3 regions of the Pseudomonas triticicola genome follow, and region 1 is predicted to be linked to each of the others. Evidence: predicted binding sites of a transcription regulator. Region 1 holds the regulator's gene; each other region holds the start of a gene.
What was found. The regulator sigma-54, encoded in region 1, starts transcription at its own class of promoters, with help from an activator protein. The targets are predictions, from matches to a motif close to ANTGGCATNNANNTTGCTNT.

Region 1 (10,128 bases):
ACTCGCCGCTGATCTTCTCAAGGGTGTATTGCACCGGATAGATCGCGCCGTTGCTGCCCTTGACGGTCATGTTGACACTGGTGCGCTCGCCCGATTCATCTTTGGCCGGGTCAACCGTGATGCCCTGGTTGTTGTACTCCAGCAAAGCGTTGCCGTAGAACTGGAACAGACCGCGCTTGAAGTTTTCCTGAAAGCGCTGCATCTGCTCAGGCGTGGCCTTGCGCGAATACTTCACGGTCATGATGCTTTTGGAGATGCCCTCGGCATCCACCACCGGACCGACAATGTTGTTCAGCGCCGCATAGAAATCCTGCGGATCCTGCTTGTACTTCTCTTTGTTCGCCTGCAAATCGGCAAGCATCCGGTTCGTGGTGTCCTGAATCAGGTCATGAGCCGATTGCCCCGGTGCAGCGTTAGCCATCAACGGCAGGGCCGCGAGCAACACCAACAGGCCACGTCGCAAGATAGAGATCATTCAAAAGCTCCTCATTTGGCGTCTTTGCTAACGGTATTGAGCAGGAATTTACCGATCAGGTCTTCCAGTACCAGTGACGACTGCGTGTCGTGGATGGTTCCACCGTCTTTCAACTGGGTGTCTTCGCCGCCGACGCTGATACCGATGTATTTCTCGCCCAGCAGACCCGCGGTGAGGATAGACGCTGTGGAATCGACCGGCAGGTTGTCGACCTTTTTATCCACTTGCAGCGTGACCCGGCCGGTGAAGCTGTCGCGATCCAGATCGATAGCGGTGACCTTGCCGATGGTCACGCCGGCCATGGTCACTTTGGCTCTGACCGTCAGACCGGCGATATTGTCGAAATACGCATACAACTTGTAAGTGTCGGTGGACGAAGTCGGAGACAGGCCGCTGACGCGCAAGGCGAGCAGCAGCAAAGCCAGGATCCCTGCCAGCAGGAACAGGCCGACACCGATTTCCAGGGTGCGGTTTTGCATCAGAAATCTCCAAACATCAAAGCGGTCAGAATAAAGTCCAGACCGAGCACTGCCAGCGAGGCAAACACCACGGTCTTGGTGGTGGCACGACTGATCCCCTCGGAAGTGGGTTCACAGTCATAGCCTTGGAATACGGCAATCCAGGTAACGACAAAGGCGAAGACGACACTCTTGATCACGCCATTGAGCACATCACTGGTGAAGGTCACGCTGTTCTGCATGTTCGCCCAGTACGAGCCTTCGTAGACGCCCAGCCAGTCGACCGCGACCCACGAACCGCCCCAGATGCCGACGACGCTGAAGATCATCGCCAGCACCGGCAGCGAAATGAAGCCGGCCCACAGGCGCGGGGCAATGATGTACTTGAGCGGATCGACACCGATCATTTCCAGGCTGGACAACTGCTCGGTGGATTTCATGTTGCCGATCTCGGCGGTCAGCGCCGAACCGGCGCGCCCGGCAAACAGCAACGCGGTGACCACCGGCCCCAGTTCACGCAGCAGCGTCAGGGCGACCATCTGCCCCACCGCCTGCTCTGAACCATAGCTGGAAAGAATGCTGAAGCCCTGCAACGCCAGGACCATGCCGATGAAAATGCCGGAGACCACGATGATCACCAGCGACATGACGCCGACCGAATGCAGCTGCTTGACCAGCAGGCCAAAACCACCGCTGATACCGCCACGGCCCAGCAGGGCGTGAAACAGGAACAGGGTCGCCCGACCAAACACCGCGACCGCGTCGATCGCCGATTCGCCGAACCGACGCACGCGTTCCATCAATGAAATTCTGCGCATCAACGCTTCCCCAGAAGATCTGCGCGGTAATCCGTCGCTGGAAAGTGATACGGCACCGGGCCATCGGGATCACCGGTCATGAACTGGCGGATACGCGGTTCATCCGAATTCATCAGCTCATCCGGTGTGCCTTGGCCCAGCACCTGACCATCGCCCACGACATAGATGTAGTCGGCAATGCTCGCGGTTTCCGCCAGGTCGTGCGAGACCACGATGCTGGTGATGCCCAGGGCATCGTTGAGCAGGCGGATCAGGCGCACCAACACGCCCATGGCGATCGGGTCCTGGCCCACGAAGGGCTCGTCGTACATGAGAATCTGCGGATCGAGGGCAATCGCCCGGGCCAGCGCCACGCGGCGCTTCATGCCGCCGGACAGTTCGTCCGGCATCAACTCGATGGCGCCACGCAGCCCCACCGCCTGCAATTTCAGCAGGACGATGTCGCGAATCATGTCTTCCGGCAGCTGGGTGTGCACCCGCAGCGGAAAGGCCACGTTCTCGAACACATCGAGGTCGGTAAACAGCGCACCGCTCTGAAACAGCACGCCCATGTGCTTGCGTGCATCGAACAGATCGCTGCGCGACAGCGTCGGCAGGTTCTGCCCGTTGACCCAGACTTCGCCGCCGGACGGCCGCAACTGCGCGCCCATCAGGCGCAGCAGCGTGGTCTTGCCGCAGCCGGAAGGCCCCATGATGCCGGTGACCTTGCCGCGCGGGATGCGGATATCGACGTTATTGAAAATGCTCCGCGCACCGCGCTTGAAGGAGACTCCCTTCAGCTCGACCGCGTAGGCGTTATCGGCACTCATCTAAACTCCTTGCGATGCAGCCTCTCACTGGGATGCCAGACTTTCCTCGGAAACACCTGCATCCCGGGCAGGCCGAACTGGCGGCGAACTATATCACTGCAAAGGCTGAGCGCCCAAGCGAGAACCCGGCCAAGATCGCCGACTGAAGAGGGCCCGAGCGAGTTTCAGAGGGTTTTGGTAACCAGTAATGACAAAGCACGTCGAACTTGCGTGAGGCTTTGCCACATAACCGCTATAATCGCCGCCTTTTCATCGGCCCATACGATTCTGACATGAGCAAAACCCGCGACCTGATTCAATCGGCACAACGCACCATCCGCCTCGAAGTGGAAGCCGTCCAAGGCTTGATGGCCCATATCGACGCCGATTTCGTACGCGCCTGCGAGATGATTCTGGCCAGCAAGGGCCGCGTGGTCGTAGTCGGCATGGGCAAATCCGGGCACGTCGGCAACAAGATCGCCGCCACCCTGGCCAGCACTGGTACTCCAGCGTTTTTCGTGCATCCGGCCGAAGCCAGCCACGGCGACATGGGCATGATCACCCGCGACGATGTGATTCTGGCCCTGTCGAACTCCGGCTCGACCAACGAAATCGTAACGCTGCTGCCATTGATCAAACGCCTGGGCATCCAGCTGATCAGCGTCACCGGCAACCCGCAGTCGCCACTGGCCAAGGCTGCCGAGGTCAATCTCAATGTGCATGTCGAGCACGAAGCCTGTCCGTTGAATCTGGCGCCGACCTCTTCTACTACTGCAGCGCTGGTCATGGGCGATGCCCTCGCCGTGGCCTTGCTGGAAGCGCGTGGTTTCACCGCTGAAGATTTTGCCTTCTCGCATCCCGGCGGCGCCCTTGGCCGTCGCCTGCTGCTGAAAGTCGAAAACGTCATGCACGCCGGGCAGGAGCTGCCGCAGGTACAACGCGGCACCCTGCTCAAGGACGCGCTGATGGAAATGACCCGCAAGGGTCTGGGCATGACCGCTATTATTGAAGCCGATGGCAAGCTCGCCGGGATCTTCACCGACGGTGATTTGCGCCGCACCCTGGATCGCGCCATCGACATCCGCAGCGCCACCATCGACCAGGTGATGACTGCACACGGCAAGACCGCCCGGCCCGACATGCTCGCCGCCGAAGCCCTGAAAATCATGGAAGACCATCGAATCAACGCCCTGGTAGTCGTCGACGAGGAGGATCGCCCGATCGGCGCCTTCAACCTCTCCGATCTGCTGCGCGCAGGAGTCATGTAATGAGCAACGATCTGCTGCAACGCGGCAAAGCAATCAAACTGGCTGTGTTCGACGTCGACGGTGTGCTCACCGACGGCCGCCTGTACTTTCTCGAAGACGGCAGCGAGTTCAAGACCTTCAACACCCTCGACGGCCAGGGCATCAAGATGCTGATGAATGCCGGCGTGCAAACGGCGATCATCAGTGGCCGCAAGACCCCGGTGGTCGAGCGCCGCGCGAAGAACCTCGGCATCCCGCATCTGTTTCAGGGGCGCGAGGACAAACTGGTGGTACTCGACGGTCTGCTCGCGCAACTGGGCCTAAGCTATGAAGAAGTCGCCTATCTGGGTGACGATCTGCCAGACTTGCCGGTGATCCGCCGTGTAGGGCTGGGCATGGCGGTAGCCAACGCTGCCGATTTCGTCCGCGAACATGCCCATGGCGTTACCCGCGCCCGTGGCGGCGAAGGTGCTGCCCGTGAATTCTGCGAATTGATCCTGCGCGCCCAGGGCCGCCTCGAAGCGGCCAACGCCGCGTACCTGTGAGCCTGACCATGTTTAGCAAAAAGTTTCGCAATTTTCTGCTGTTCGGCGGCATCGCGGCGATTTTCGCTGCGGTCGGCTATTGGAACATCAGCCCGGAACGCTTCCTCGACAAGCCACCGGTTTCGGCTGCCGAGAATCCGATCGACTGGTACGCGACCAACACGCATACCATTCAGTACCTGCCCGACGGCAAGGTGCAGTACGAGATGACTTCCGACAAGGCCGAGCACGTCAAGGCTACCGATGTCACCCTGGTGACCAAGCCTGATTTGAACATGTACCGCGGCACCGACTTCCCGTGGCATGTGACCAGTGAGCGCGGCGAGGTGAATTCGGGCGGTACCGAAGTGGAATTGATCGACTCGGTACGCGTACAGCGCACCGACGAGAAACAGCGCGGCACCCTGATCACCAGCACCCGCATGACCGTGTTCCCGCAGCAAGAATATGCGCAGACCGCGCAACCCGTTAGAATCGAGGGCGCTGGCGGCGTATCGACTGGCGTCGGAATGAAAGCGTACCTGAAGGACAGCAGGATACACCTGCAATCGAACGTAAGAGGACAGTATGAGGCTCGTTAAAACCCTCCCTATTTTGCTCAGTCTGGGCGCAGCACTGGGAAGCGCGAGCGCCTGGTCCCTGCCGAACGATCAGCAGCAGCCTATCCGCATTCAGGCCGACGACGCCCAACTGGACGACAAGAATGGCATCGCCACCTATAAAGGTGACGTGATCATTACCCAGGGCTCGATGATCGTTAAAGGCAACACCGTGACCATGACGCGCGCGCCCAATGGCGACATCGACGTGGTGACCTCGGTGGGCAACCTGGCTTACTTCGAGCAGTTGCAGACCCAAGGCGACGCCAACCCGGTCAAGGGCTACGGCGTGACGATTCAATACCACGCCCAGCAGAACCGGGTGGTGCTGATCGACAAGGCCAAGGTTATCGACAAGGATAACAACGTCACCCAGGGCGAAAAAATCGTCTACGACACCGTGAAGAAACTGGCCAGCGCCGGTCGCGCCACGGGCAGCAAGGTCACCGAATCGCGTCCGCGCATCGACATGGTGATCCAGCCGAAGAAGAAAACCGAAGAGAAATCCCAGTAATGGCAACTCTGAAAGCTCAGCACCTGGCCAAGGCCTATAAAAGCCGCCAGGTCGTGCGTGACGTCAGCCTGTCGATCGACAGCGGGCAGATCGTCGGCTTGCTCGGCCCGAACGGCGCCGGCAAGACTACGTGCTTCTACATGATCGTTGGCCTGGTGCAGGCAGATCAGGGCCGTGTGCTGATCGATGATCTGGACGTCAGCCACCAGCCGATGCACGGCCGCGCCAAGGCTGGTATCGGCTATCTGCCGCAAGAAGCGTCGATCTTCCGCAAACTGTCGGTCGCCGACAACATCATGGCGATCCTCGAGACTCGCCCGGAGCTCGACAAGGCCGGTCGTCGCAAGGAGCTGGAAAGCCTGCTGCAGGAGTTTCACATCAGCCACATCCGCGACAACCTCGGCATGAGCCTGTCCGGTGGTGAGCGCCGCCGGGTGGAAATCGCTCGTGCCCTGGCCACTGCGCCGAAATTCATCTTGCTCGACGAACCGTTCGCCGGTGTCGACCCGATCTCGGTCGGCGACATCAAGCAGATCATCCATCACCTCAAGGCCAAGGGCATCGGTGTGCTGATCACCGACCACAACGTCCGTGAAACCCTGGATATCTGCGAAACCGCTTACATCGTCAACGACGGTCAACTGATCGCTGAAGGCGATGCCGAGACCATCCTGGCCAACGATCTGGTCAAGGAAGTGTATCTGGGTCACGAGTTCCGCCTGTAAGCGCGACAGCGCTGTATCGATTCAAGGCGCATTTATCCGCTTTAATTGTTACAGCGCTCTAGGCAAACACTTCAGTTTCAGGCATATAATTTGCTTAAGTTTGGCGCTTCGGCGCCCTGTAGTGGATGGCGCAAAGCGCCGGCGAATAAGGTGTTAAGCCCCTGCCATGAAACCATCGCTAGTCTTGAGAATGGGCCAGCAGCTGACGATGACACCGCAGCTGCAACAGGCCATCCGCCTGCTCCAATTGTCGACCCTGGACCTGCAACAGGAGATCCAGGAGGCTCTGGAATCCAATCCGATGCTCGAGCGCCAGGAAGAAGGCGACGACTTCGACAACGCCGATCCTCTGGCCGACAACGCCGAACAGAAGCCCGCCGAAATCCAGGAACCCTCCTACCAGGAAACCGCCCCGACGGTGGATAACCTCGAGGATGGCGAATGGAACGAGCGCATCCCCAACGAACTGCCAGTGGATACCGCCTGGGAAGACGTCTACCAGACCAGCGCCAGCAGCCTGCCCAGCAGCGATGACGATGAGTGGGATTTCACCACCCGCACGTCCGCCGGCGAGAGCCTGCAAAGTCATCTGCTCTGGCAACTGAACCTGGCGCCGATGTCCGACACCGATCGCCTGATCGCCGTGACCCTGATCGACTGCATCAACAATCAGGGCTATCTGGACGAAACACTCGAAGAAATTCTTGAAGCGTTCGATCCTGAACTGGACATCGAGCTCGACGAGATCGAAGCCGTCCTGCATCGCATCCAGCAATTCGAGCCCGCCGGGATCGGCGCCCGCAACCTCAGCGAATGCCTGCAGCTGCAATTGCGCCAGCTGCCCGCGAAGACGCAGTGGCTGACCGAGGCCAAACGGCTGGTCGCCGATTACATCGACCTGCTCGGCAGCCGCGATTACAGCCAGTTGATGCGCCGCATGAAGCTCAAGGAAGACGAACTGCGCCAGGTCATCGAACTGGTGCAGAGTCTCAATCCGCGTCCAGGCTCGCAGATCGAGTCGACCGAAGCCGAGTACGTCATTCCCGATGTGATCGTGCGCAAGGACAACGAGCGCTGGCTGGTCGAGCTGAACCAGGAGTCGGTGCCACGCCTGCGTGTCAACGCCCAGTACGCCGGTTTTGTGAAACGTGCCGACACCAGCGCCGACAACACTTTCATGCGCAACCAGTTGCAGGAAGCCCGCTGGTTCATCAAGAGCTTGCAGAGCCGCAACGAAACCCTGATGAAAGTGGCCACGCAGATCGTCGAACATCAGCGCGGCTTCCTCGAATACGGCGACGAAGCGATGAAGCCGTTGGTATTGCATGACATCGCCGAAGCGGTGGGCATGCACGAATCGACGATTTCCCGAGTGACCACACAAAAATTCATGCATACCCCGCGCGGTATTTATGAGCTGAAATACTTTTTCTCCAGCCACGTCAGTACCTCCGAAGGCGGCGAATGCTCGTCCACGGCGATCCGCGCGATCATCAAAAAACTGGTCGCTGCGGAAAATCAGAAAAAGCCGTTGAGTGACAGCAAGATCGCTGGTTTACTGGAGGCACAAGGCATTCAGGTGGCTCGCCGCACCGTCGCCAAGTACCGCGAATCCCTCGGAATCGCGCCTTCGAGCGAACGCAAGCGGTTGATGTAAGCCACGTTACAGCGTTCCAGTGGCAGGCTTTTCGGCCTGCCGCTTTATGCACTGGCAACGAAGGAGAAGCTGTATGCAAGTCAACATCAGTGGACACCAACTGGAAGTGACCCAACCTCTGCGTTCCTACATCGAGGAAAAACTCCAGCGACTGGAGCGACATTTCGACAAGATCACCAACGTGCAAGTCACGATGTGCGTCGAAAAGCTGAAGCAGAAGATCGAAGCCACCTTGCATATCCCCGGCAGCGAAGTGGTCGCCAACGCAGAAGATACCGACATGTACGCTGCGATCGACTCACTCACCGACAAGCTGGATCGCCAACTCAAAAAGCATAAGGAAAAGACCCAGAGCCTCCTCCAGGGCGCGACCGGTCGTTAACACCCCTATCCCATGATCCGACTTGAAACCATCCTGACCCCCGGCCGTTCCCAAGTGAACGCGCCGGGCGGCAGCAAGAAAAAAGCCCTCGAACAGATTGCCAACCTGATCCACCGCGAAGTGCCGGATCTGGCGATGCAGGATGTCTTCGAGGCGCTGATCGCCCGTGAAAAACTCGGTTCCACCGGTTTTGGTAACGGCATCGCCATTCCCCACTGCCGCCTCAAGAGCTGCACGGCGCCGATCAGCGCCCTGCTGCACCTCGAAGCCCCGATCGATTTCGACGCCATCGACGGCGCTCCGGTAGACCTGCTGTTCGTGCTGCTGGTCCCGGAAGCCGCGACCGATGCGCATCTGGAGTTGCTGCGCCAGATCGCCAGCATGCTCGACCGCAAGGAAGTTCGTGAAAAACTGCGCAGCGCCGCGAGCAACGAAGCCTTGTACCAGGTTGTACTGGACGAGCAGAACGGGCACTAATCATGCGTTTGATCATTGTCAGTGGCCGTTCGGGCTCGGGTAAAAGTACCGCCCTGAATGTCCTTGAGGACAACGGCTACTACTGCATCGACAATTTGCCGGCCGGTTTGCTGCCGGAACTGGCCGAGCGTGCGCTGATTCACACGGAGCTGGCGCAGCCGCTGGTCGCCGTGTCGATTGATGCGCGCAACCTGCCCAGCCATCTGTCACGCTTTCCCGAATTGCTCGAAGACGTCCGTGCCAAACACATCAAGTGCGATGTGCTGTATCTGGACGCCGACGAGGAAACTCTGCTCAAGCGTTTTTCCGAGACCCGGCGACGTCACCCGCTGAGCAACGCCAATCGCTCACTGGCCGAGGCGATTCACGATGAAACCGCCCTGCTCGGCCCGATCGCCGATCTGGCCGATCTGAAAATCAACACCACTAGCCTGAACCTCTATCAGCTTCGCGACACTCTGAAGCTGCGCCTGCTGAATCAGCCGGAACCCGGCACGGCGTTTCTGGTTGAATCATTTGGCTTCAAGCGCGGCATGCCGGTCGATGCCGATCTGGTCTTCGATGTGCGCTGCCTGCCCAATCCGTACTGGAAACCGGAGCTGCGCGCGCAATCGGGCCTTGATGCACCGGTGGCCGAGTACCTGGCGCAGCAGCCGGATGTCGAAGAAATGTATCAGGACATCTACGCCTACCTGAACAAGTGGCTGCCACGTTTCGCCGCCAGCAACCGTGCTTACGTGACCATTGCCATCGGCTGCACCGGCGGGCACCACCGCTCCGTCTACCTGACCGAACGTCTGGGCCTGGCCCTGCAGAAAACCCTGAAGAACGTCCAGGTTCGCCACCGCGACCTCACCTAAAGGATTCACACCGCGATGCCTGCTCGTGAAATCGAAATCATCAATAAGCTGGGTCTGCATGCGCGGGCATCGGCCAAATTCGTCGGCGTGGCCGGTCAGTATCCAGACTGCACGATCCGGGTGGGACGCACCCCTGAAACGGCTGTCGACGGCAAGAGCATCATGGCAATGATGATGCTCGCGGCGGGCAAAGGCACCAAAATTTATTTGAGTACCGAAGGGCATCAGGAACAGGAAGCCATGGATGCGCTGGTAGCGTTGATCGACAACTACTTCGACGAAGGTGGCTGATAGCCAAAGTCAAAAGATCGCAGCCTGCGGCAGCTCCTACAGGAAACGCATTCCAAGGTACGAGCTGCCGCAGGCTGCGAATTTTTGATCCTCTTTCAACCCAACGCCGTATCCATCACCATCATCAGACAGAACCCGATCAACAGGCCCAGACTCGCCAGCTTGTCATGCCCATGACGGCGCGACTCCGGGATCACTTCGTGGGTCACCACCAGCAACATCGCCCCGGCCGCCAGTGCCAGCCCCAGCGGCAACAGCACCTGAGCCAGACTCACCAGCCACGCACATAACA
Region 2 (10,128 bases), on a different contig from region 1:
ACTTCGCGTTTGAGGCTGGCGAAGGCGATGATGTCCAGCTCACCCAGATCCATGCCGCGTTCCTTGTAGTTGTGCGCCTTCTTGCGCAGGGTCGGCGCCAGACGCAGGAGAAATTCATTGGCCGGGATGCGTTTGGGCTTGGCTTCGCGGCGCACCAGTTGGCTCAGGGAAAACGCGCTGCGCCGACGCTGCAATTCGTCGCGCCATTCATCATTGAGACGGCGGCCTTCATCGAGGACGAAAAAAACTTCGAAATTGGCATCGCGGAACAACACGTCCGGCGGCTCACCGGCCGGGGCGAATTCGTCGGCGCGGTAGGGGATGTTCAAACCTTGCAGCAGGCGCTGGCAGACCCAACGCTCTCGCTCCCATTTGCGGGCATTGGACAGGAACGCATTGGCCTGCTCGGCCGCGATGGTCAGCAGGCGTAAATAATCTGAATCATCCATAAGCCCAAGCTTAGCGTCCAAATGCGACAAGCAGATAGCTTTGCATCGGCAGAGATATGACTGGCGCGCAATTGCGCACTTGTAGGAGCTGCCGAAGGCTGCGATCTTGATCGTTCCCACGCTCTGCGTGGGAATGCAGCCGGGGACGCTCTGCGTCCCAAAAGATCGCAGCCTTCGGCAGCTCCTACATGGGGGTGTCGTTGGAAAGGTGAGGGTCATGATTGGAGCTGAACTGCTGTCGACGGCAAGCCTGACGCTCGGCTGGCTGATTTATCTGCCGGTGCTGCTCTGGGCGATCATGCGTGCGCCATGGGTCGAGCTGTTCAGCGACAGTCGCCGGCAGCACTTGCTGTTCGGCACGGTGTTCGCGCTGTTCCTGCTGTGGCTGGTGCGCAGGGATTTCGACACTGGCGTGTCTTATCACTTCATCGGCATGACGGCGGTGACGTTGCTGCTCGATTGGCCGCTGGCGATTGTCGGCGGGCTGGTTGCGCAGATGGGGCTGGTGCTGCTGGGCCGTCAGGATCTGGCCGCGCTCGGCGTCAACGGCGCGTTGCTGATTCTGCTGCCGGTGCTGATCACCGAATGCGTGGCGATTCTGGTCGAGCGTGCGCAGCCACGCAATCCGTTCGTTTACATCTTCTGTTCCGGTTTCTTCGCCGCTGCGTTGTCCGGCCTGCTGTGCCTGATCCTCAGCCTGACACTGCTGTGGTACGACGGCCTCTTCGCCATGCCGGAATGGCTGGAAGATTTCGTCGGCTACCTGTGGTTGCTGCTGTTTCCCGAAGCCTTTATCAACGGCATGGTCGTCAGTGCGCTGGTGGTGTTCTGCCCGGAATGGCTGGAGACCTTCAACCGCACCCGTTACCTGTCGGCGCCGTGGAAGGATGACGATCCGAAGTCTTGATCCACATCGAACCGCCATGCTCGCGGGCTTTTGCAGCCCTGATCAGTGACGCGGATCGAAATCGCCGGAAAACAGCTCGTCCTCGGCATCCGGGGCGACCGGAATCTTGTGCTCTTCTGAGGCCCAGGCGCCGAGGTCGATCAGTTTGCAACGGTCGGAGCAGAACGGACGGAATTTGTTCGCCGGGGTGAATTCGACGGGGGCGCCGCAGGTTGGGCATTCAACGGTTGGAATCTGGCTCATGCTTGGCCTCCGGATAAAGTCAGATAAAAGTGATGCAGACGCTCGACCTCGCTGTGCAGCCAGGCGAGGTCGCGGTCGTTGACGATCACGTCGTCGGCACGGCTCACGCGGTCTTCACGGCTCGATTGCGCCTTGAGGATCGCCTGCACTTGTTGTTCGCTGGTCTGGTCACGCTGCAAGGTGCGTTCGATCTGCAGTTGTTGCGGCGCATCGATGACCAGAATGCGCTGGGTCATCGCGTATTGCCCGGACTCGATCAGCAACGGTGACACCAGAATCGCGTAAGGCGATTTTGCCTGCGCCAGATGATGAGCGATTTCTTCGCCGATCAACGGATGCAGCAGCGCTTCAAGCCAACGCCGCTGCTCAGGGTCTTCAAAAATCAGTTTGCGCAGGGCGGCGCGATCCAGCGTGCCATCGGCCTGCAACACGCCGGAACCGAAATGCTCGGCGATTTTCGCCAGCGCCGGACGCCCCGGCTCGACTACCCAGCGCGCCGCATGATCAGCGTCCACCACGTGCACGCCGAGGTCGATGAAGTGCTGCGCCGCCGCGCTTTTGCCGCTGCCGATGCCGCCGGTCAGGCCGAGGATCCAGGGTTTTTCCACAGGGGTATTCATTTCAAACCGACAGACTGCCAATAGAAGTCGGTTATTTGACCACCCCAGAGCAAGGCAATCCAGCCGGCAATTGCCAGAAAGGGTCCGAAGGGGATCGGCGTCGAGGTTGCCTGGGCGCGCAGACGCAGCATGACGACGCCCAAAATCGCCCCCACCAAGGACGATAGAAGGATCGTCAGCGGCAGAATCTGCCAGCCACCCCAAGCGCCAAGCAAGGCCAACAGCTTGAAATCGCCATGACCGATTCCGTCCTTGCCAGTGAGCAGTTTGAACAGCCAGAACACCGACCACAGCGCCAGATAACCCGCGACTGCGCCCCACAATGCATCGGGCAACGCCACGAACACGCCGAAGCTGTTGACGATCAGCCCCAGCCACAGCAGCGGCAGCACCAGCACATCGGGCAGCAACTGATGTTCGCAGTCGATCAGACTCATCGCCAGCAAGCCCCACGTCAGCAAAATCAGCAAGCCCGCCGGCCAGCCGAAGCCCAGATGCCAGGCGATGAATGCCGACAGCAGGCCGCAGGCCAGTTCGGTCAGCGGGTAACGTTTACTGATCGGCGCCGAACAGGCCGAGCAGCGCCCGCGCAGCAGCAGATAACTGAGCAGCGGAATGTTTTCCCACGGGCGGATCCGATGTCCGCAATGCGGGCACGCGGAGTGCGGCAGCATCAGGTTGTAGGTCGGCACGGGCGTTTCAGTGGGCAGGCCGAGCACATCATGGGCTTGCTGGCGCCAGTCGCGCTCGAGCATTTTCGGCAGGCGCCAGACCACAACATTGAGGAAGCTGCCGACCACCAGCCCGAGCAGCAGCGCGCTGACCACAAAGGCCAGCGGATACACAGCAAACAGTTCTTCGATAGGCATGTCAGATCGCTGAGCCGAGTTGGAAGATCGGCAGGTACATGGCCACCACCAGTCCACCGACGATGACCCCCAGCACCACCATGATGAACGGCTCCATCAGGCTGGTGAGGTTGTCGACCATGTTATCGACTTCCGCTTCATAAAAACCGGCGACCTTGTCGAGCATGTCATCCAGTGCCCCGGACTCCTCGCCGATGGCGGTCATCTGCACCGCCATATTGGGAAACACACCGGTGCTGCGCATGGAGAAGTTCAGCTGCATGCCGGTCGAGACGTCCTGCCTCACGCGCAGCACCGCGCGCTTGAACAACACATTGCCGGTGGCGCCGGCGACCGAATCCAGCGCCTCCACCAACGGCACGCCGGCGGCGAAAGTGGTCGACAGGGTGCGGGCAAAACGCGCAACGGCGGACTTGTACATCAAGGTGCCCACCAGCGGCAGCTTCAGCAGCCAGGCATCGCGCCGGTCGCGCAGGGCCTGCGAAGTCTTCAACGCGTGGCGAGTGCCGAAAAACGCTGCCACCAGCGCAAAAAGAATCGCCCACCACCACTGCTGCATGAATTCCGACAGGCTGATGATCATCAGGGTGAAGCCCGGCAGTTCTGCGCCGAACCCGGAAAACACCGACTGGAACTGCGGCACCACTTTGACCAGCAGAATGCCGGTCACCACCGCCGCCACCAGCACCACGGCGGTGGGGTAGGTCATGGCTTTTTTGATCTTGGCCTTGAGCGCTTCGCTTTTTTCCTTATAGGTCGCGACCCGTTCGAGCAAAGTGTCGAGGGCACCAGACTGTTCTCCGGCGTCGACCAGGTTGCAGTACAACTCGTCGAAGTATTGCGGCTTCTTGCGCAGGGCCGTGGCGAAACTGTTACCGGCGGCAACTTCCTGTTTGACCTCATCGACCAGTTTGCGCATGGCAGGGTTTTCGAAGCCCTCGCCGATGATGTCGAAGGACTGCAACAGCGGTACACCGGCTTTCATCATCGTTGCCATCTGCCGGGTGAACAGGGCGATGTCCTGCGGTTTGATGCGTTTGCCCAAGCTCAGCAGGGAGGCGGATTTCTTGCGCACCTTGCCCGGGTTGATCCCTTGTTTGCGCAGCTGCGCCTTGATCAGTGCGGGGTTCTGCCCGCTCAACTCGCCGCTGACTTTGCTGCCTTTGCGGTCGGTGCCTTCCCAGGCGTAAACGCTGACTTTCGCTGCCTTGACCGCCATGTTCAATCCTTGGTGACCCGGTTGATTTCCTCAAGGCTGGTGATGCCTTGCATGGCCTTGTGCAGCCCGGAGGTGCGCAGATCGGCGAAACCGTCGCGGCGCATCTGAATGTCGATTTCCAGCGAATTGCCTTCGGCCATGATCAACCGTTGCAGGTCCGGTGTGTTCTTTACCACTTCATAAATCCCCACGCGTCCTTTGTAACCGCCGTTGCAGTGATCGCAACCGACCGGCTCGTAGATCGTGAAATGGCCGATGCGTTCCTCGGGGAAGCCTTCCTTGAGCAAGGTTTCGTGCGGGATTTCCAGCGGCCGCTTGCAGTGCGCGCACAATTTGCGCGCCAGACGCTGGGCGATGATCAGGCTGACCGAGGTGGCAATGTTGAAACCGGGAATGCCCATGTTGTGCAGGCGCGTGAGGGTTTCCGCCGCGCTGTTGGTGTGCAGGGTCGACAGCACCAGGTGGCCGGTCTGCGCGGCCTTGATCGCGATCTCGGCGGTTTCCAGATCGCGGATCTCGCCGACCATGATCACGTCCGGGTCCTGACGCAGAAACGAGCGCAGCGCCTGGGCAAAGTCCAGCCCTTGGCGGGGATTGACGTTGACCTGATTGATGCCTTCCATGTTGATTTCCACCGGGTCTTCGGCGGTGGAAATATTGATGTCGACGGTGTTGAGGATATTCAGCCCGGTGTACAGCGACACGGTTTTACCGGAGCCGGTGGGGCCGGTGACCAGAATCATTCCTTGCGGCTGTTTCAGCGCGGCCAGGTACAAAGCCTTTTGCTCGGCTTCGTAACCCAAGGCGTCGATGCCCATTTGTGCACTGGACGGGTCGAGAATCCGGATCACCACTTTTTCGCCCCACAGGGTCGGCAAGGTGTTGACGCGAAAATCGATGGATTTGCTTTTCGACAGGCGCATCTTGATCCGTCCGTCCTGGGGTTTGCGTCGTTCCGAAATATCCAGACTGGCCATCACCTTCAGGCGAGCGGCAATACGCCCGGCCAGCTGGATCGGCGGCTTGGCCACCTCGCGCAGCATGCCGTCGGTGCGCATGCGCACCCGGTAGTTTTTTTCGTACGGCTCGAAATGCAGGTCGGAAGAGCCGCTCTTGATCGCGTCGAGCAGCATCTTGTGCACGAACCGCACGACCGGGGCGTCGTCGGCATCGAGGCCGCCGATCAAGTCCTGTTTGTTGTCATCAATCGACTCGACGTCGAGGCCGTCGAGATCGACATCGGCCATTTCTTCCAGACCCGAGGCGTGGCTGTCGAAGAACTTGTCGATGGCGTCGCTGAGCTTGTCGTCCTCGACCAGAATCGCTTCGGTACTCAGGCCGGTGCTGAACTGGATGTCGCTGATCGCCTGCTGATTGCTCGGGTCGGAAAGGCCCACGAACAGTTTGTTGCCGCGCCGCCACAAGGGCAGGGCGCAATGCTGACGAACCAGTTTTTCACTGACCAGACCCTTCGGCTGGGTCTCCTTGTCGAGGCAATTGAGATCAAGCAGGGCCATGCCGAAATGTTCGGAAGCTATCTCGGCGATCTGCCGGCTGTTGACCAGTTTGTTGTGCACCAGGTAATTGACCAGCGATACGCGATTGCGCTGGGCCTGCGCCCAGGATTGCCGGGCGCTTGTTTCCGTGAGCAGTTCGGCCTGGACCAATTGCTTGGCCAGACCGCTCAGAGCGATGTCATTCATGGGGATTCCGCACGCTTGCCGTTCATGACTTATAGCCTAGTCAAGTGACAGCGCCAAACACGGCGCGTGCAGGTGACAAAAAGTGTCAGATAGTGCGGTTGCGGGTTGTAGGAAACGGCATTGATGCGTGCTGACGCCCAACGGACGGGGGCGCAAAGGCGTTGGCATAGGCTGTGCTGAGCCTTGTTCAGATCATGAGATTTCCACTCATGCATGGAGCGTGTCTATGAAAAAACAACAAGGTTTCACATTGATCGAGCTGCTGATCGTCGTGGCGATCATCGGCATTCTGGCGACTATCGCCCTGCCTCAGTATTCGAAGTATCAGGCGCGGTCGAAGGTGACGGCGGGGCTGGCGGAGATTAGTGCATTGAAAGTGCCATTCGAGGACACGATCAATCAAGGCACAGCTCCAACTCTGGCCAACGTTGCCAATGGTGCGACTACTACTTCCAACTGTACGTTGGCAGTTACAGGCACAGCCGCGACTGGCGAAGGCACAGTCACCTGCACCCTGCTCAATGCACCGGGTCCGGTGTTGGGTAGGACCATTACTCTCTCCCGTTCCGGTTCCGCTACGGGTAATACCTCCGGCGTGTGGACCTGCGCGACCACTGTCAACTCGGACTACGCGCCTCGTGGCTGCACGGCCAGCGGTGCGTAATCACGTTGCCGTCTGAACTGGAAATGCCCCGCACTGCGGGGCATTTTCGTATCGTCACCTGTTCACAAAAGCTCTAATAATTTCAGCAGCTTATGAACTTTCCGAAAAACCGCAACTTGCATGCGAAATTGCGCTGAGTCATGCATTTTGCATGAAAATGAAAATCAACGTTTTTTATAACTCATTGTTTTTAAACAGTTTTATGCGACTGAAAAAGTTGGCACAGCGTTCGCAATATCTCCGGTAACCCTGCTGACAAGCGTTACAGCAGACTTCCAGTAAAAACAGGAGTTACTCGTATGAAGAAGTTCGCTATCACTGCCGCTGCTACCGCTCTGACCCTGACCATGGCCGGTGGCGCTTTCGCCCAGTCCGCTCAGGCTACCCAGGCGCCAATGGTTCTGGCTGCCGGTGAAGTTACCAAGGCTAAAGAAGCTACTTCCGACACCTGGATCACCACCAAAGTGAAAAGCGATCTGGTTACCGAAAAAGGTATTCCAGGCACCGACATCAAAGTCGAAACCAACAAAGGTGTAGTTTCCCTGTCTTCTGACGTAGCTGTTACCGAAGCTCAGAAAACTACCGCTGTGAACATCACCAAGAAAATCAAAGGCGTTAAAGCGGTCTCCGCTGACGGCCTGAAAGCCGAGTAAGGCAAGACTTCTCGCCTGAACCGGGAGAAGACGCGACAGACGGGCCGAGCAATACGTCTGCCGCAACTTTAGAGTTCATGCGAACGGTCACACGGATGTGACCATTACAGGCCCCGGCACTTGTGTCGGGGCCTGTTCTATTTTGGGCAATACCAATGTGGGAGCGAGCCTGCTCGCGAATGCGTAGTGTCAGCCGACAAGTTCGTCAGTAGACAGACCGTATTCGCGAGCAGGCTCGCTCCCACAGGGTAAATTTCGTTCGGCTTAATTGCCGCGTTTGCTGTTGATCTGCCGCAGGCGATTGCCTTCGAAGCGCAGGTATTGATACATGCCGTTGTTCGGGCCGTAGGTCCATTCCTCGGCCTGAAACTCTTCGCGGCGATTGGCACTGCGCTTGTAGCCAAGCACATCACGACTGACCGGCTCGCCGCATTTTTGCAGCACCTCGCTGGCGCGGTCGCCGAGGCTGATCAACTGGCTGCCGCAGCGCAATGTATCCGAAGCCGACGCATGGCCGGCGGCGCACGTCAGCGCGAGCACAGCCAGCCAGTTACGCACGGTCATTCGGCATCCAGGTGCATTTGCGTGACCACACGGCCGTCGCTTTCGGCCTCGCCGAGGTTGGCGTCGATGAAGTACACGCGGTCATCTTCCAGCTTGCCCTGGTCGACCAGGTAATCCTTGATGGTGCTGGCGCGATCCTGGCCCAACTGGCGCAACAGCACCTCGCTGCCGCTCCAGAACGCGATCACGCCCTGGCGCATTTTCGCTGTGCGTTCTTCCTTGCCGAGGTCTTTCCATTCTGCCGGTGGCTGGGTTTTCAGGCGGGTGCGGTAAATCCCTTCGAGCAACGCGCCTTTCTCGCTTTCGGGCACTTGCAGCAGCGAGGCCTGGGCCGGGACTTTGTCGCCACGGCGCTGGAGCATCTTGTAGTAGTTGTATTGATATTCGCGTTCCAGACGTTGCTCGGCGAGCAGTGGCCCATCACTGCTCTTCGCGGCAGTGCCTTCGATTTCTAGGCGCAGCGCGGGACGTTCCTTGAGCGCTTGCGACAGTTTCACCAGCGCCGCTTCTGCGTCTTTGCTCAGATCGCTGGAGCCCGGCGCGAAGGACACCGTGCCGAGGTCTTCGGAGCCGCCGCCACTGACCAGCCCGCCGATCATCTTGAACGGCGCGGCGGCCGCTTTGACGATGAGGTTGCGCAGGGTCTGCCAGACGATCGGCATGACGCTGAACTGTGGATTATTCAGGTCGCCGGTCACCGGCAATTCGATGGAGATCTTGCCGTCGACGTCCTTGAGCAGGGCGATCGCCAGTTTCAGCGGCAGACTCACTGCATCAGGGCTGTCGACCTTCTCGCCCAGTTGCAGCTGCTCGACGACGACTTTGTTCTCGGCTTTCAGTTGGCCTTTGGTGATCAGGTAGTGCAGATCAAGGTTGAGCCGGCCCTTGCGGATGCGGTAGCCGGCGAATTTGCCGGAGTAGGGCGTCAGGGTCGTCAGTTCGACGCGCTTGAAACTGGTGGCGATGTCGAGACTGGCCATCGGGTCGAACGGATTGACCGCACCCTTGATGGTCACCGGCGCATAACGGTCGACCTTGCCTTTGATGTCGACGCTGGCCGGTTTTGCCTGGCGACTGTCGATGGTACCGATCTGGCCGTTGAGCTGTTGCACGGCGGTGGCAAAATTCGGCGTCAGGCTGAAGTCGGCGAAGTTGGCCGAGCCGTCGTTGATCGCAATCGCACCGATGTGAATGCCCAGTGGTTTGTCCTTGCTAGCGGGTTTGGCTCCGGCAGGTTTGGCACCGCTGTCGGCTGGTTGCGGGATCAGCAGGTCGTCGACGTTGGTGCTGCGGTCGTCGTTGATCATGAAACGCACATACGGCTGCAACAGGTTGACCTTGTCGATCGACAGGCTGTCGCCGTGCTGATAGTTGATGCCATCGACCACGACTTGCTGCCATTTGAGGAAGTCGCGGGTCTTCAGCGTATCGAGGGTGTGCAGTTGATCGATCTGCGCGCGGCCGGTGACGCTGAGGGCCAGTGGCTCGGTGCTCTTCAGGTTGACTTTGAGGTCACTGCCGAGCATGCCGCTGCGCAGTTCCAGGCGAATGAACGGGTTGATGTAGGACTGCGCGACACGCAGGTCGACGTCCTGGGTTTTCACGTTCAGCTGCGCGTTGACCGGGGCCAGATTGACCGTGCCGTCGGCGCTGATCTTGCCTTGTTTGCCCAGACCGCTGTCGAGCTTGAGCTTGAAAGGCGAGCCGTTGAGGCTGTCGAAATCCTGCAGGTCGACGTTCAGCGGAGTGATGTCCAGCGCCACCGCCGGTTGCGCCGAGCGGTCAGCGAGATGGACCGTGTAGTTGCGCAGTTGCACATCCTTGACCAGCACCTGCCATGGCTTGCTCGGCGCAGTCGATTCAGGCTTCGGCGAGTCAGCGGCAGCCGGGGCATCGGCCGGTTCGGCAGCGGCTTTGGCCGCCGGTTTCGACGGTTGGCTGGCGAACAGTTTTTGCCAGTCCAGTTGGCCGTCGGCTTCCAGCGCCGCCCAGGTTTCCAGTTTGTTGCTGCGGATCTTGCCGACCACCACTTGCTGCTTGGCCAGGTCCAGCGAGGTGTCGCCGATGTCGAGGCGTTCGAGCCTGGCCAGCGGACGTCCGTCCGGAGCCTTGATGGCGAACGGCGCGATGCTCACCGCAACGTTGTTGAGCAGCAGTTCGGTTTGTTTCGACAGGTTGAGTTTGTACTCGGTGCTGAGGCTGACCACGCCGTTTTCCAGCACCAGCGGCACGGCGTC
Region 3 (10,128 bases), 720 kb from region 1:
GGTTCAGCGTCAGGCTGTTGCCCTGGTTGAAACCGCTCGGCACCGCACGTTCCACCGACGCACCGCCAGGGATGCGACCGGCCGACGGAACGTTGACGGTAATCTTCGAACCATCACGGCCTTCAGCGTCGAAACCGCCAACCACGAGGTTGCCCTGAGCGATTGCGTAGACGTTGCCGTCGATACCCTTGAGCGGCGTCAGCAGCAAGGTGCCGCCGCGCAGGCTCTTGGAGTTACCGATCGAGGACACGGTGATGTCGACCTGCTGACCCGGTTTGGCAAACGCTGGCAGATCGGCACTCACCGACACCGCCGCGACGTTCTTCAACTGCACGTTGCCCGATCCCGGCGGCACCTTGATGCCGAACTGCGAGAGCATGTTGTTGAAGGTCTGCAGGGTGAACGGGGTCTGCGTCGTCTGGTCACCGGTGCCGTTAAGCCCGACCACCAGGCCGTAACCGATCAACTGGTTGGAGCGCACGCCGGAAATGCTGGCGATGTCTTTCAGCCGCTCGGCGTGTGCGGTGAACGCCGCAGACATCAACAACGCGGCCACCATAAGGCTTTTCAGATTCAACGTAGCCACCTAGAAAGGGAACAGCGGGCTGAGGAAGAAACGGTCGAACCAGCCTGGCTGACTCGTATCGGCAAACGCGCCGGTACCCGAGTAGGTGATGCGCGCATCGGCGACACGGGTCGACGACACGGTGTTGTCGGTCGCGATGTCATCAGCGCGGACCATGCCGGCGATGCGCACCAGTTCGTCACCAGTGTTGAGCGTCAGCCACTTCTCGCCACGCACGGCGATGATGCCGTTGGGCAGCACGTCGGCTACGGTCACGGTGATCGAACCGGTCAGGCTGTTGCTCTGCCCGGACTTGGCGTCGCCCTTGGTCGAGCGGTCGGCGCTGTAGCCGGCGTTGAGGCTCAGGTCACCGCCGCCAATCGGGTTGTTGGTGGTCAGGCTGGAGCCGAACAACGAGGTCAGACCGATCGAGTTATCGCTGTTCTTGTCCATCTGCGAGTTGGCGTTCTTGCTCGCCTGGGTGCGCTCGTTCAGGGTGATGGTGATGATGTCACCGACCCGGAACGCCTTGCGGTCGCTGTACAGGTTCTGCTCGAAGCCGGCCTGATAGATCGAGCCGTTGTTGGCAGCCGCCGGCAACGGTGTGCGCGGCAACACCGGGGCGTAGTAAGGGTCATTGGGCTTGGGCGTCGGGGCGACGCAGCCCGCGAGCGAGACGACCCCACTCAATGCCAGAACAGATACAAAGCGCTTCATGACCCTACCTCACGGTGTTGCTGGCGACCTCAGGCCGCCCCAAAGACTGGATTACAGATTCTGCGTTACGAACGAGAGCATCTGGTCGGCGGTGGAGATCACCTTGGAGTTCATCTCGTAGGCGCGTTGAGTGGTGATCATGTTGACCATCTCTTCAACGGTGCTGACGTTGGAGGTTTCCAAGGTGTTCTGCAGCGTGGTACCGAAACCGTTGAGGCCCGGGGTGCCGATCTGCGGCGCGCCGGAAGCAGCGGTTTCCAGGAACAGGTTGTTGCCCACCGCTTGCAGGCCGGCCGGGTTGATGAAGTCGGCGGTCTGCAGGTTGCCGATCACTTGCGAGGCCGGGTTGCCGGCGATGGTGATCGACACGGTGCCGTCACGGCCGACAGTGAAGGTCTGCGCATCGTTCGGAATGATGATCGCCGGTTCCAGTGCGAAACCGCTGGCGTTGACGATCTGGCCATTGGAGTCGAGGTGGAAAGTACCGTCACGGGTGTAGGACGTGGTGCCGTCCGGCTGCAGGATCTGGAAGAAACCGCGACCGTCGATGGCCATGTCCAGTGGCTGCTCGGTGGTTTGCAGGCTGCCGGCGGTGAAGTTTTTCTGGGTGCCGACAATGCGCACACCGGTACCCACTTGCAGACCCGACGGCAGTTCGCTGTCCTGGGTCGACTGGGCACCTGGCTGACGCTTGATCTGATAGAGCAAGTCCTGGAACTCGGCACGGTCACGTTTGAAACCCGTGGTCGAGACGTTCGCCAGGTTGTTGGAAATGGTGGTCAGGTTGGTGTCCTGGGCGGACAGACCGGTTTTGGCAACCCATAGAGCCGGAAGCATTCGATTCTCCTCGTGCGCCTGTTTTACGGCGCGACGTTCTGATAATTAGCTGATCTGCAAGACCCGAGCCATGGCCTGGTCGTCGTCTTTGGCGGTGTTCATCATCTTGACGTGCAACTCGAACTGCTTGGCCAGGGCCAGCACCGAAGTCATTTCTTCCACGGCATTGACGTTGCTCGACTCGAGGAAACCCGAGACCAGTTTGACGTTGGCGTCGGCTTGCGCCGGCTGGCCGTCCTTGGTGTAAATCGAACCGTCGAGGCCTTTGTTCATGTTCTTGATGTCCGGGTTGACCAGTTTGATCCGGTCGACTTCGGCCATGACGCGCGGGCCTTCGCCCATCGCGCGAATGCTGATGGTGCCGTCTTCGCCGACTTCGACCTGCTGCTCGGGCGGCACGGCGATCGGGCCGCCATTACCGATCACCGGCATGCCGTTGCCGGCGCGCAATACGCCGAGGGCGTCGATGTTGAGGCTGCCGGTGCGCACGTAGCTTTCACCACCGCTGGGGTTTTGCACGGCGATGAAACCGTTGCCGGATACCGCGACGTCGAGTTCACGTCCGGTCTGCACCAGCGAGCCCGGCGTGAAGTCGGTGGCGGGACGTTCGCTCATGGCAAACGCACGCGCCGGAAAGCTGTCACCGAACACCGGCATCGAACGCGCCTGCTCGAGGTCGCGCTGGAAGCCGTTGGTGGAGATGTTCGCCAGGTTGTTGGCATGCGCCCGCTGCGCCAGTGCGTTCTGGCTGGCGCCGGTCATTGCCACATAAAGGTACTTGTCCACTGTGTTTCCTCTGCATGCCGGACGTTTGCCGCCCACCGCTGTACTGCTCAGCCATAAGCAATTTGCAGACCAACTTTTTATTGGCGGGCGAATGCCCGGTAAACAGGGGACTTGAGGGGATCGGAGGGGGAATTTGAAATGGGTGGAAGACGAAAAACCGGCGGTGTCATGCCGGTTGGTGGCAATCCTCAGTTCAGCGGGGGGATGGCGATCCTGTGGCGAGGGGATTTATCCCCGTTCGGCTGCGCAGCAGTCGCCAAGCCTGCAAATGAGGTCGCTGGGAAGGAAAAGCGGGGCGGCTTCGCCGCCCATCGGGGATAAATCCCCTCGCCACAAAGGCTCTATTTAGCTTTCGGAGGTTTTACCCACCTCATACTCACGCAGCTTATTGGCAATGGTGGTGTGCGAAACCCCCAGCCGCTTGCCCAACTGCCGACTACTCGGGTGCTCGGAATACAAGCGTTCCAGCACGGCTTTCTCGAAACGCCCGACGATCTCGTCGAGACTTCCGTCGAGGGAGAAGTCGCCAAGCGGCTGACGCACGCCGTAATCCGGCAGGCGAATATGTTCGGCCTTGACCGTGCCGCCGTCGCACAGGGAAACCGCCTGGAACAGTACGTTCTCCAACTGCCGCACGTTGCCCGGCCAGTGGTAATGGCTGAGGCGATCCATCGCCGCCGGGGCCAGTTTCGGCAGCGGACAGCCGATCTGCCGACTGGCCTGATCGAGAAAGTGTTCAACCAGCGGCGTCAGACCGTCGAGGCATTCGCGCAGTGGCGGGATGTGCAGCGACAGCACGTTCAAGCGGTGATAGAGATCCTGACGAAACTCGCCGCGCGCGCACAATTCGGACAAGTCCACCTGGGTCGCGCAGATCACCCGCACATCGAGATAGACCTCTTCATCACTGCCGACGCGACGGAAGCAACCGTCCTGAAGAAAGCGCAGCAGCTTGACCTGCAAGCGCGGGCTCATCTCGCCGACGCCATCGAGAAACAGCGTGCCGCCAGCGGTCAACTCCAGCAGGCCAAGCTTGCCCTCAGCACGAGCGCCTTCGAAAGCGCCGGGGCCGTAGCCGAACAGTTCGGTCTCGGCCATCGACTCCGGCAGTCCGGCGCAGTTGAGCGCCATCAACGGTGACTGTCCGCGCGGGCTGGCGAGGTGGCAGGCGCGCGCCAGCAGTTCCTTGCCAGTGCCGGTTTCGCCTTCTATTAATAGCGGCGCATCCAGCGGCGCCATGCGCCGCGCTTCGCGGACCACAGCGGCCATGACTTTCGAGCTTTGAAAGATGCTGTCGAACCCGCGCAGCTCTTGCTTGCGCACATTGTAGATTCGCTCGCCGACCCGATCGGCGCGGTGCAGCGTCAGCACGGCGCCGGCCATGGCCTCGCTGTCATCGTGCTCCGATTGCAGCGGCGCGATGTCGGCGAGAAAGATGTCGCCCTTGACCTTGACGCGCATGCCGTTGATCCGCGATTTGTTGGCGCGCACCAGTTCGGGCAGGTCGAAATCCTCGGCGTAGCGCGACAGCGGAATCCCCGGCACCTCATCGACGCGCACGCCGAGCAACTGCGCCGCCGCGCGGTTGGCCGCAACGATCGAGCCGCCCATGTCGATCGACAGCACCGGAAACTCCAGCGCGCCAAGCAGTGCGTTCAATTCCATGTGCCGGCGTTCACTGGGCATCAGCCCGACGCGCTTGACCCCAAACACCCCGCCGATCGCCTCGAACTTGGGGCGCAATGCCTGGAACTGGATGTTGATCAGGTTCGGGCAGTGCAGATAGATCGCATTGCCATGCTCACCGCCAACTTCACCGCGGGCAACGTTGATCCCGTACGCCACCAGCAGATTGAGAATGTCGCGCAGGATGCCGATGCGGTTCTGGCAGTGGACTTTGATGCGCATAGAAAAAGGCCCGACAAGATTGGGAAATTGACCAATGCCCGTGTGGGAGCGAGTTTGCTCGCGAAGGCGGCGGCACATCCTGCATTGATGTGTCAGGCCCACCGCTTTCGCGAGCAAGCTCGCTCCCACAGGGAAACGCGTTGCGCGCCGAACTGTTTTCTGTCGAGGCACGCAGATAGTTGTCAAGATTATGTGACAGCCCCTGCCCTTTTCAAACCCGCCAATCACCGTAAATGCGCATTACCCGACAAAGCGTAAAGATAACTTTACGAAACAAGCAGAATTTTCCTACGAATTCACCGCTCAACATGCTGCGCAGCTTCGCGCTCTGGGGTATTCCTTTAGCCATCGCTGGACATAACAAAAACGAATTTCCTAGCAGGAGAGCAGCATGAAGCAGACGCAATACGTGGCTCGCGAGCCCGATGCGCAAGGTTTTATCGACTACCCCGCCGAAGAACATGCGGTGTGGAACACGCTGATCACTCGCCAGTTGAAGGTGATCGAAGGTCGCGCGTGCCAGGAATACCTGGACGGTATCGAAAAACTCGGTCTGCCCCACGACCGCATCCCGCAACTGGCCGAGATCAATAAAGTCCTCGGCGAGACCACTGGCTGGCAAGTTGCCCGGGTGCCAGCGCTGATTCCTTTCCAGACCTTTTTCGAGTTGCTTGCCAGCAAGCAATTCCCCGTCGCCACCTTCATTCGTACCCGCGAAGAACTCGACTACCTGCAAGAGCCGGACATCTTTCACGAGATCTTTGGTCATTGCCCGTTGCTGACCAACCCGTACTTCGCTGAATTCACCCACACCTACGGCAAGCTCGGCCTGCAAGCGACCAAGGAAGAGCGCGTGTATCTGGCACGGTTGTACTGGATGACCATCGAATTCGGTCTGGTCGACACCCCGCAGGGCAAGCGCATCTACGGCGGCGGAATTCTGTCCTCGCCGAAAGAAACCGTTTACTGCCTGTCGGACGAGCCCGAGCATCAGGTTTTCGATCCGCTGGAAGCCATGCGCACGCCGTATCGCATCGACATTCTGCAGCCGCTGTACTTCGTCCTGCCCAATCTCAAACGCCTGTTCGACGTGGCCCATGAAGACATCATGGCCATGGTTCGTCAGGGCATGCAGTTGGGCTTGCACGCGCCGAAATTTCCGCCGAAACCCAAAGCCGCCTGAACCGCGACTTTTGCTGACAATTGCGTCTGTCCGTCGCCGCCACTTTGCTTTAGCGTGACGGCATTGACGGCACACGCGCTTTAATAAAAAACACACTCGTTTTCAGGAATACACCATGTCGACTTTGAACCAAGCCCACTGCGAAGCCTGCCGCGCCGATGCGCCACAAGTCAGCGATGAAGAACTGCCGATCCTGATCAAGCAGATCCCTGACTGGAACATCGAAGTACGCGACGGCATCATGCAGTTGGAGAAAGTTTTCCTGTTCAAGAACTTCAAGCATGCGCTGGCCTTCACCAACGCCGTGGGCGAGATCTCCGAGGCCGAAGGTCACCACCCGGGCCTGCTGACCGAGTGGGGCAAAGTCACCGTGACCTGGTGGAGCCATTCGATCAAAGGCCTGCACCGCAACGACTTCATCATGGCTGCGCGCACTGACGAAGTGGCGAAGACCGCAGAAGGACGCAAGTAATGCACTTCGACGCCATCGGCCGGGTCCCCGGCGACCCGATTCTCGGTTTGATGGAGGCCTATGCGCTGGATGCCAATCCGCGCAAGTTCGACCTCGGCGTTGGCGTCTACAAGGATGCCCAGGGCCTGACGCCGATCCCGGAAGCGGTGAAAATCGCTGAAGCGCGACTGGTCGAAAGCCAGGACACCAAGACCTACATCGGTGGCCACGGCAATCCGCTGTTCGGCAAGGTCATCAATGAGCTGGTACTCGGTGCCGACTCGCAACTGATCACCGAACAACGCGCCGGCGCCACCCAGACCCCGGGCGGTACCGGTGCCTTGCGGCTGGCGGCAGACTTCATTGCGCAATGCCTGCCGGGCAAAGGCGTGTGGTTGAGCAACCCGACCTGGCCGATCCACGAAACCATTTTCGCCGCCGCCAAGGTCAAGGTCAGCCACTACCCGTACGTCGGCAGTGACAACCGCCTCGACGTCGAAGCGATGCTCGCCGTGCTCAGGGAAGTGCCGAAGGGTGACGTGGTGCTGCTGCATGCGTGCTGCCACAACCCGACCGGTTTCGACCTGAGCCATGACGACTGGAAGCGTGTGCTTGAAGTGGTGCGCAGCCGCGATTTGCTGCCGCTGATCGACTTTGCTTATCAGGGTTTTGGCGATGGCCTGGAGCAGGACGCGTGGTCGACCCGGTTGTTCGCGGCGCAAGTGCCGGAGCTGCTGATCACCAGTTCCTGCTCGAAGAACTTCGGCCTGTACCGCGACCGCACCGGTGCGCTGATCGTCTGCGCGACCAGCGCTGACAAGCTCATCGACATCCGCAGCCAACTGGCCAATATCGCCCGCAATCTGTGGTCGACGCCGCCGGATCACGGCGCGGCGGTGGTCGCGACCATCCTCGCCGACCCAGAGCTGAAAGCGCGCTGGGCCGATGAAGTGGAAGCCATGCGCTTGCGAATCGCGCAGTTGCGCAGCGGCTTGGTCGAGGCGCTGGAACCGCACGGTTTGCGCGAGCGTTTCGCGCACATCGGTGTGCAACGCGGGATGTTCTCCTACACCGGCCTGTCGCCGGAACAGGTGAAAACCCTGCGCGAGCGGCATAGCGTGTACATGGTCAGCTCCGGCCGCGCGAATGTCGCCGGCATCGACGCCACCCGCCTCGCATTGCTCGCTGACGCGATCGCTGACGCCTGCAAATAGTTTTTGCAGTACACAACCCGGTCGGAGCGGGCCCTTGTGGCGAGGGGATTCATCCCCGCCCGGCTGCGCAGCAGTCGTACACCGTTGCTCGCGGAGTGTCAGACATTCCGCGTATGCAGGGTCTGGGGCCGCTTCGCAGCCCAGCGGGGATAAATCCCCTCACCACAGGGCCCGTTCCCACATTTAGTTTTCGGTTGATCTCGCGCCCTGCGGCCATCTGTCGCATTAATTTGAATTAAAAGTCTGATTGTCATTTTTCCTGCTGTATCCTGCGCAGGCTTTGTAAAGCGCGGAGCACCTGATCTATCAACAGACTTAGCGAGGAGCGCACCCATGCACGAGATTCCCAATCTCCCCTTCCCAAGCCTGCACGTACCTGAGCAGACGACCCCGCAACACGCCGGTGCTGAAAAGCCCGAGCCGCAAGAAGCCGCTGACAGCCGCAAAGCCGACAGCGAAGAGTAAGACCCGCCGTACAGACCGTGTGGAAAGCGCTAACATGCGCTTTCCACACTGCCTGAAACCCGAGCCCGCCATGACCGACGAATTCTCCGAAAGCCAAGCTGCCGTGCTGATCGGCGCCACCGAGAAGATGATCGAGATCTGGAATCGCCTCTCGCCCGAGAAGCAAGCTGCCCTGCTCGAACGTTTCGGCAGCGAAGAAAACGCCCTCGCCGCCCTCGTCACCACGCAATTGGTGGCCCCGGCGAAATTCTGAAAGCGCCGCCCGGCAAATAGTTTTACTTTTCCCCGCCCCTGAACGGTTCACGCCGGTATCATGAGCAGCCTATCTAATCTGCTGCTCCCGTGGATCGTTACCCATGTCGTCTATATCCGAGCCCCAGCGTCCGCTGGCGGTTACGCTGCAAGTAGTCTCCATCGTCCTCTTCACCTTCATCGGTTACCTGAACATCGGCATCCCGCTCGCCGTGTTGCCGGGCTACGTCCACAGTGACCTGGGTTTCGGTGCGGTGATCGCCGGGCTGGTGATCAGCGTGCAATACCTCGCCACCCTGCTCAGCCGCCCGTACGCGGGCAAGATCATCGACAACCAGGGCAGCAAACGCGCAGTGATGATCGGCCTCGCTGGCTGTGGCTTGAGCGGTGTGTTCATGCTGATTTCCGCGTGGACGCCGAACCTGCCGCTGCTCAGTCTGATCAGCCTGTTGATCGGCCGTCTGGTGCTGGGCAGTGCGGAAAGCCTGGTCGGCTCGGGCTCGATTGGCTGGGGCATTGGTCGGGTTGGCGCGGCGAATACGGCGAAAGTGATTTCCTGGAACGGCATCGCCAGTTACGGCGCCCTGGCGATCGGCGCGCCGTTCGGTGTCTGGCTGGTGAGCCGGCTGGGGCTGTGGAGCATGGGCGTGAGCATCATCCTCCTCGCTTTGCTCGGTCTGGCGCTGGCATGGCCGAAGACCGCCGCGCCGATCGTCGCCGGTGAACGCCTGCCGTTCATGCATGTGCTGGGCAAAGTCTTCCCCCACGGCTGCGGGCTCGCGCTGGGCTCGATCGGCTTCGGCACCATCGCCACTTTCATCACCCTGTATTACGCGACCCAGCACTGGGACAACGCCGTGCTATGCCTGAGCCTGTTCGGTGCCAGCTTCATCGGCGCGCGGCTGCTGTTCGGCAATCTGATCAACCGCCTCGGCGGCTTCCGCGTGGCGATTGCCTGCCTGTCGGTGGAAACGTTGGGTTTGTTGTTGCTGTGGATCGCACCGGATGCACATTGGGCACTGGCCGGTGCGGCGCTGAGCGGCTTTGGCTTCTCGCTGGTATTCCCGGCGCTGGGCGTGGAAGCGGTGAATCTGGTGCCGGCCTCAAGCCGTGGCGCGGCGGTCGGTGCCTATTCGCTGTTCATTGATTTGTCGCTGGGGATCACCGGGCCGCTGGCCGGGGCGATCGCAGCAGGATTCGGTTTTGCTTCGATCTTCTTGTTCGCCGCATTTGCAGCGTTGAGCGGCCTTGGCTTGAGTGTCTATCTGTACAAGCACACGGCGAAGTATCGCGAGGTTTAGAAGTCCACCTTGCCGCGCCCGGCCTTGATGCTGCCGCGCTTGGTTTTCGACTCCAGCCGACGCTTCTTCGAACCGAGGGTCGGCTTGGTCGGACGACGTTTCTTTTCCACTTTGGTGGCGCTGAGAATCAGCTCGACCAGCCGCTCCAGCGCATCGGCGCGGTTGGCTTCCTGGGTGCGATATTGCTGCGCCTTGATGATCAGCACGCCGTCGCTGGTGATACGGCTGTCACGCAGCGCCAGCAGGCGTTCCTTGTAGAACTCCGGCAATGACGAGTTGGGAATGTCGAAGCGCAAATGCATGGCACTGGAGACCTTGTTGACGTTCTGTCCACCGGCGCCTTGCGCGCGGATGGCGGTCAATTCGATCTCGGCATCCGGCAGATGCACATTGTTGGAAATCACCAGCATGGAAAAGCGTCCGTAATCAGAGCGTGCAGGATAACCTGA

Region 2: a site for sigma-54 is predicted at 6,171-6,190, ahead of KVG85_RS23990 (pilin). Genes of this name have one in related genera too.
Region 3: a site for sigma-54 is predicted at 2,960-2,979, ahead of KVG85_RS12745 (flagellar basal body rod protein FlgF). Genes of this name have one in related genera too.

The regions. Positions count from the first base shown of each region.
Region 1 is NZ_JAHSTX010000001.1:3,595,193-3,605,320, forward strand. It holds gene KVG85_RS16055 (MlaC/ttg2D family ABC transporter substrate-binding protein) at 1-475, opposite strand, end outside; gene mlaD (outer membrane lipid asymmetry maintenance protein MlaD) at 487-954, opposite strand; gene mlaE (lipid asymmetry maintenance ABC transporter permease subunit MlaE) at 954-1,751, opposite strand; gene KVG85_RS16070 (ATP-binding cassette domain-containing protein) at 1,751-2,560, opposite strand; gene KVG85_RS16075 (KpsF/GutQ family sugar-phosphate isomerase) at 2,833-3,807, shown strand; gene KVG85_RS16080 (KdsC family phosphatase) at 3,807-4,331, shown strand; gene lptC (LPS export ABC transporter periplasmic protein LptC) at 4,340-4,912, shown strand; gene lptA (lipopolysaccharide transport periplasmic protein LptA) at 4,899-5,444, shown strand; gene lptB (LPS export ABC transporter ATP-binding protein) at 5,444-6,169, shown strand; gene KVG85_RS16100 (RNA polymerase factor sigma-54) at 6,336-7,826, shown strand; gene hpf (ribosome hibernation-promoting factor, HPF/YfiA family) at 7,900-8,208, shown strand; gene ptsN (PTS IIA-like nitrogen regulatory protein PtsN) at 8,221-8,685, shown strand; gene rapZ (RNase adapter RapZ) at 8,688-9,545, shown strand; gene KVG85_RS16120 (HPr family phosphocarrier protein) at 9,561-9,836, shown strand; gene KVG85_RS16125 (ZIP family metal transporter) at 9,932-10,128, opposite strand, start outside.
Region 2 is NZ_JAHSTX010000002.1:464,527-474,654, forward strand. It holds gene KVG85_RS23955 (DUF1780 domain-containing protein) at 1-449, opposite strand, end outside; gene KVG85_RS23960 (energy-coupling factor ABC transporter permease) at 667-1,356, shown strand; gene yacG (DNA gyrase inhibitor YacG) at 1,399-1,599, opposite strand; gene coaE (dephospho-CoA kinase) at 1,596-2,219, opposite strand; gene KVG85_RS23975 (prepilin peptidase) at 2,216-3,088, opposite strand; gene KVG85_RS23980 (type II secretion system F family protein) at 3,090-4,307, opposite strand; gene pilB (type IV-A pilus assembly ATPase PilB) at 4,310-6,010, opposite strand; gene KVG85_RS23990 (pilin) at 6,237-6,674, shown strand; gene KVG85_RS23995 (BON domain-containing protein) at 6,974-7,327, shown strand; gene KVG85_RS24000 (DUF2845 domain-containing protein) at 7,592-7,891, opposite strand; gene KVG85_RS24005 (DUF748 domain-containing protein) at 7,888-10,128, opposite strand, start outside.
Region 3 is NZ_JAHSTX010000001.1:2,872,014-2,882,141, forward strand. It holds gene KVG85_RS12730 (flagellar basal body P-ring protein FlgI) at 1-559, opposite strand, end outside; gene flgH (flagellar basal body L-ring protein FlgH) at 587-1,282, opposite strand; gene flgG (flagellar basal-body rod protein FlgG) at 1,334-2,119, opposite strand; gene KVG85_RS12745 (flagellar basal body rod protein FlgF) at 2,165-2,905, opposite strand; gene KVG85_RS12750 (sigma-54-dependent phenylalanine hydroxylase transcriptional regulator PhhR) at 3,251-4,813, opposite strand; gene phhA (phenylalanine 4-monooxygenase) at 5,205-5,996, shown strand; gene KVG85_RS12760 (4a-hydroxytetrahydrobiopterin dehydratase) at 6,112-6,468, shown strand; gene KVG85_RS12765 (amino acid aminotransferase) at 6,468-7,661, shown strand; gene KVG85_RS26065 (hypothetical protein) at 7,995-8,126, shown strand; gene KVG85_RS12770 (hypothetical protein) at 8,197-8,379, shown strand; gene KVG85_RS12775 (MFS transporter) at 8,492-9,679, shown strand; gene arfB (alternative ribosome rescue aminoacyl-tRNA hydrolase ArfB) at 9,676-10,089, opposite strand.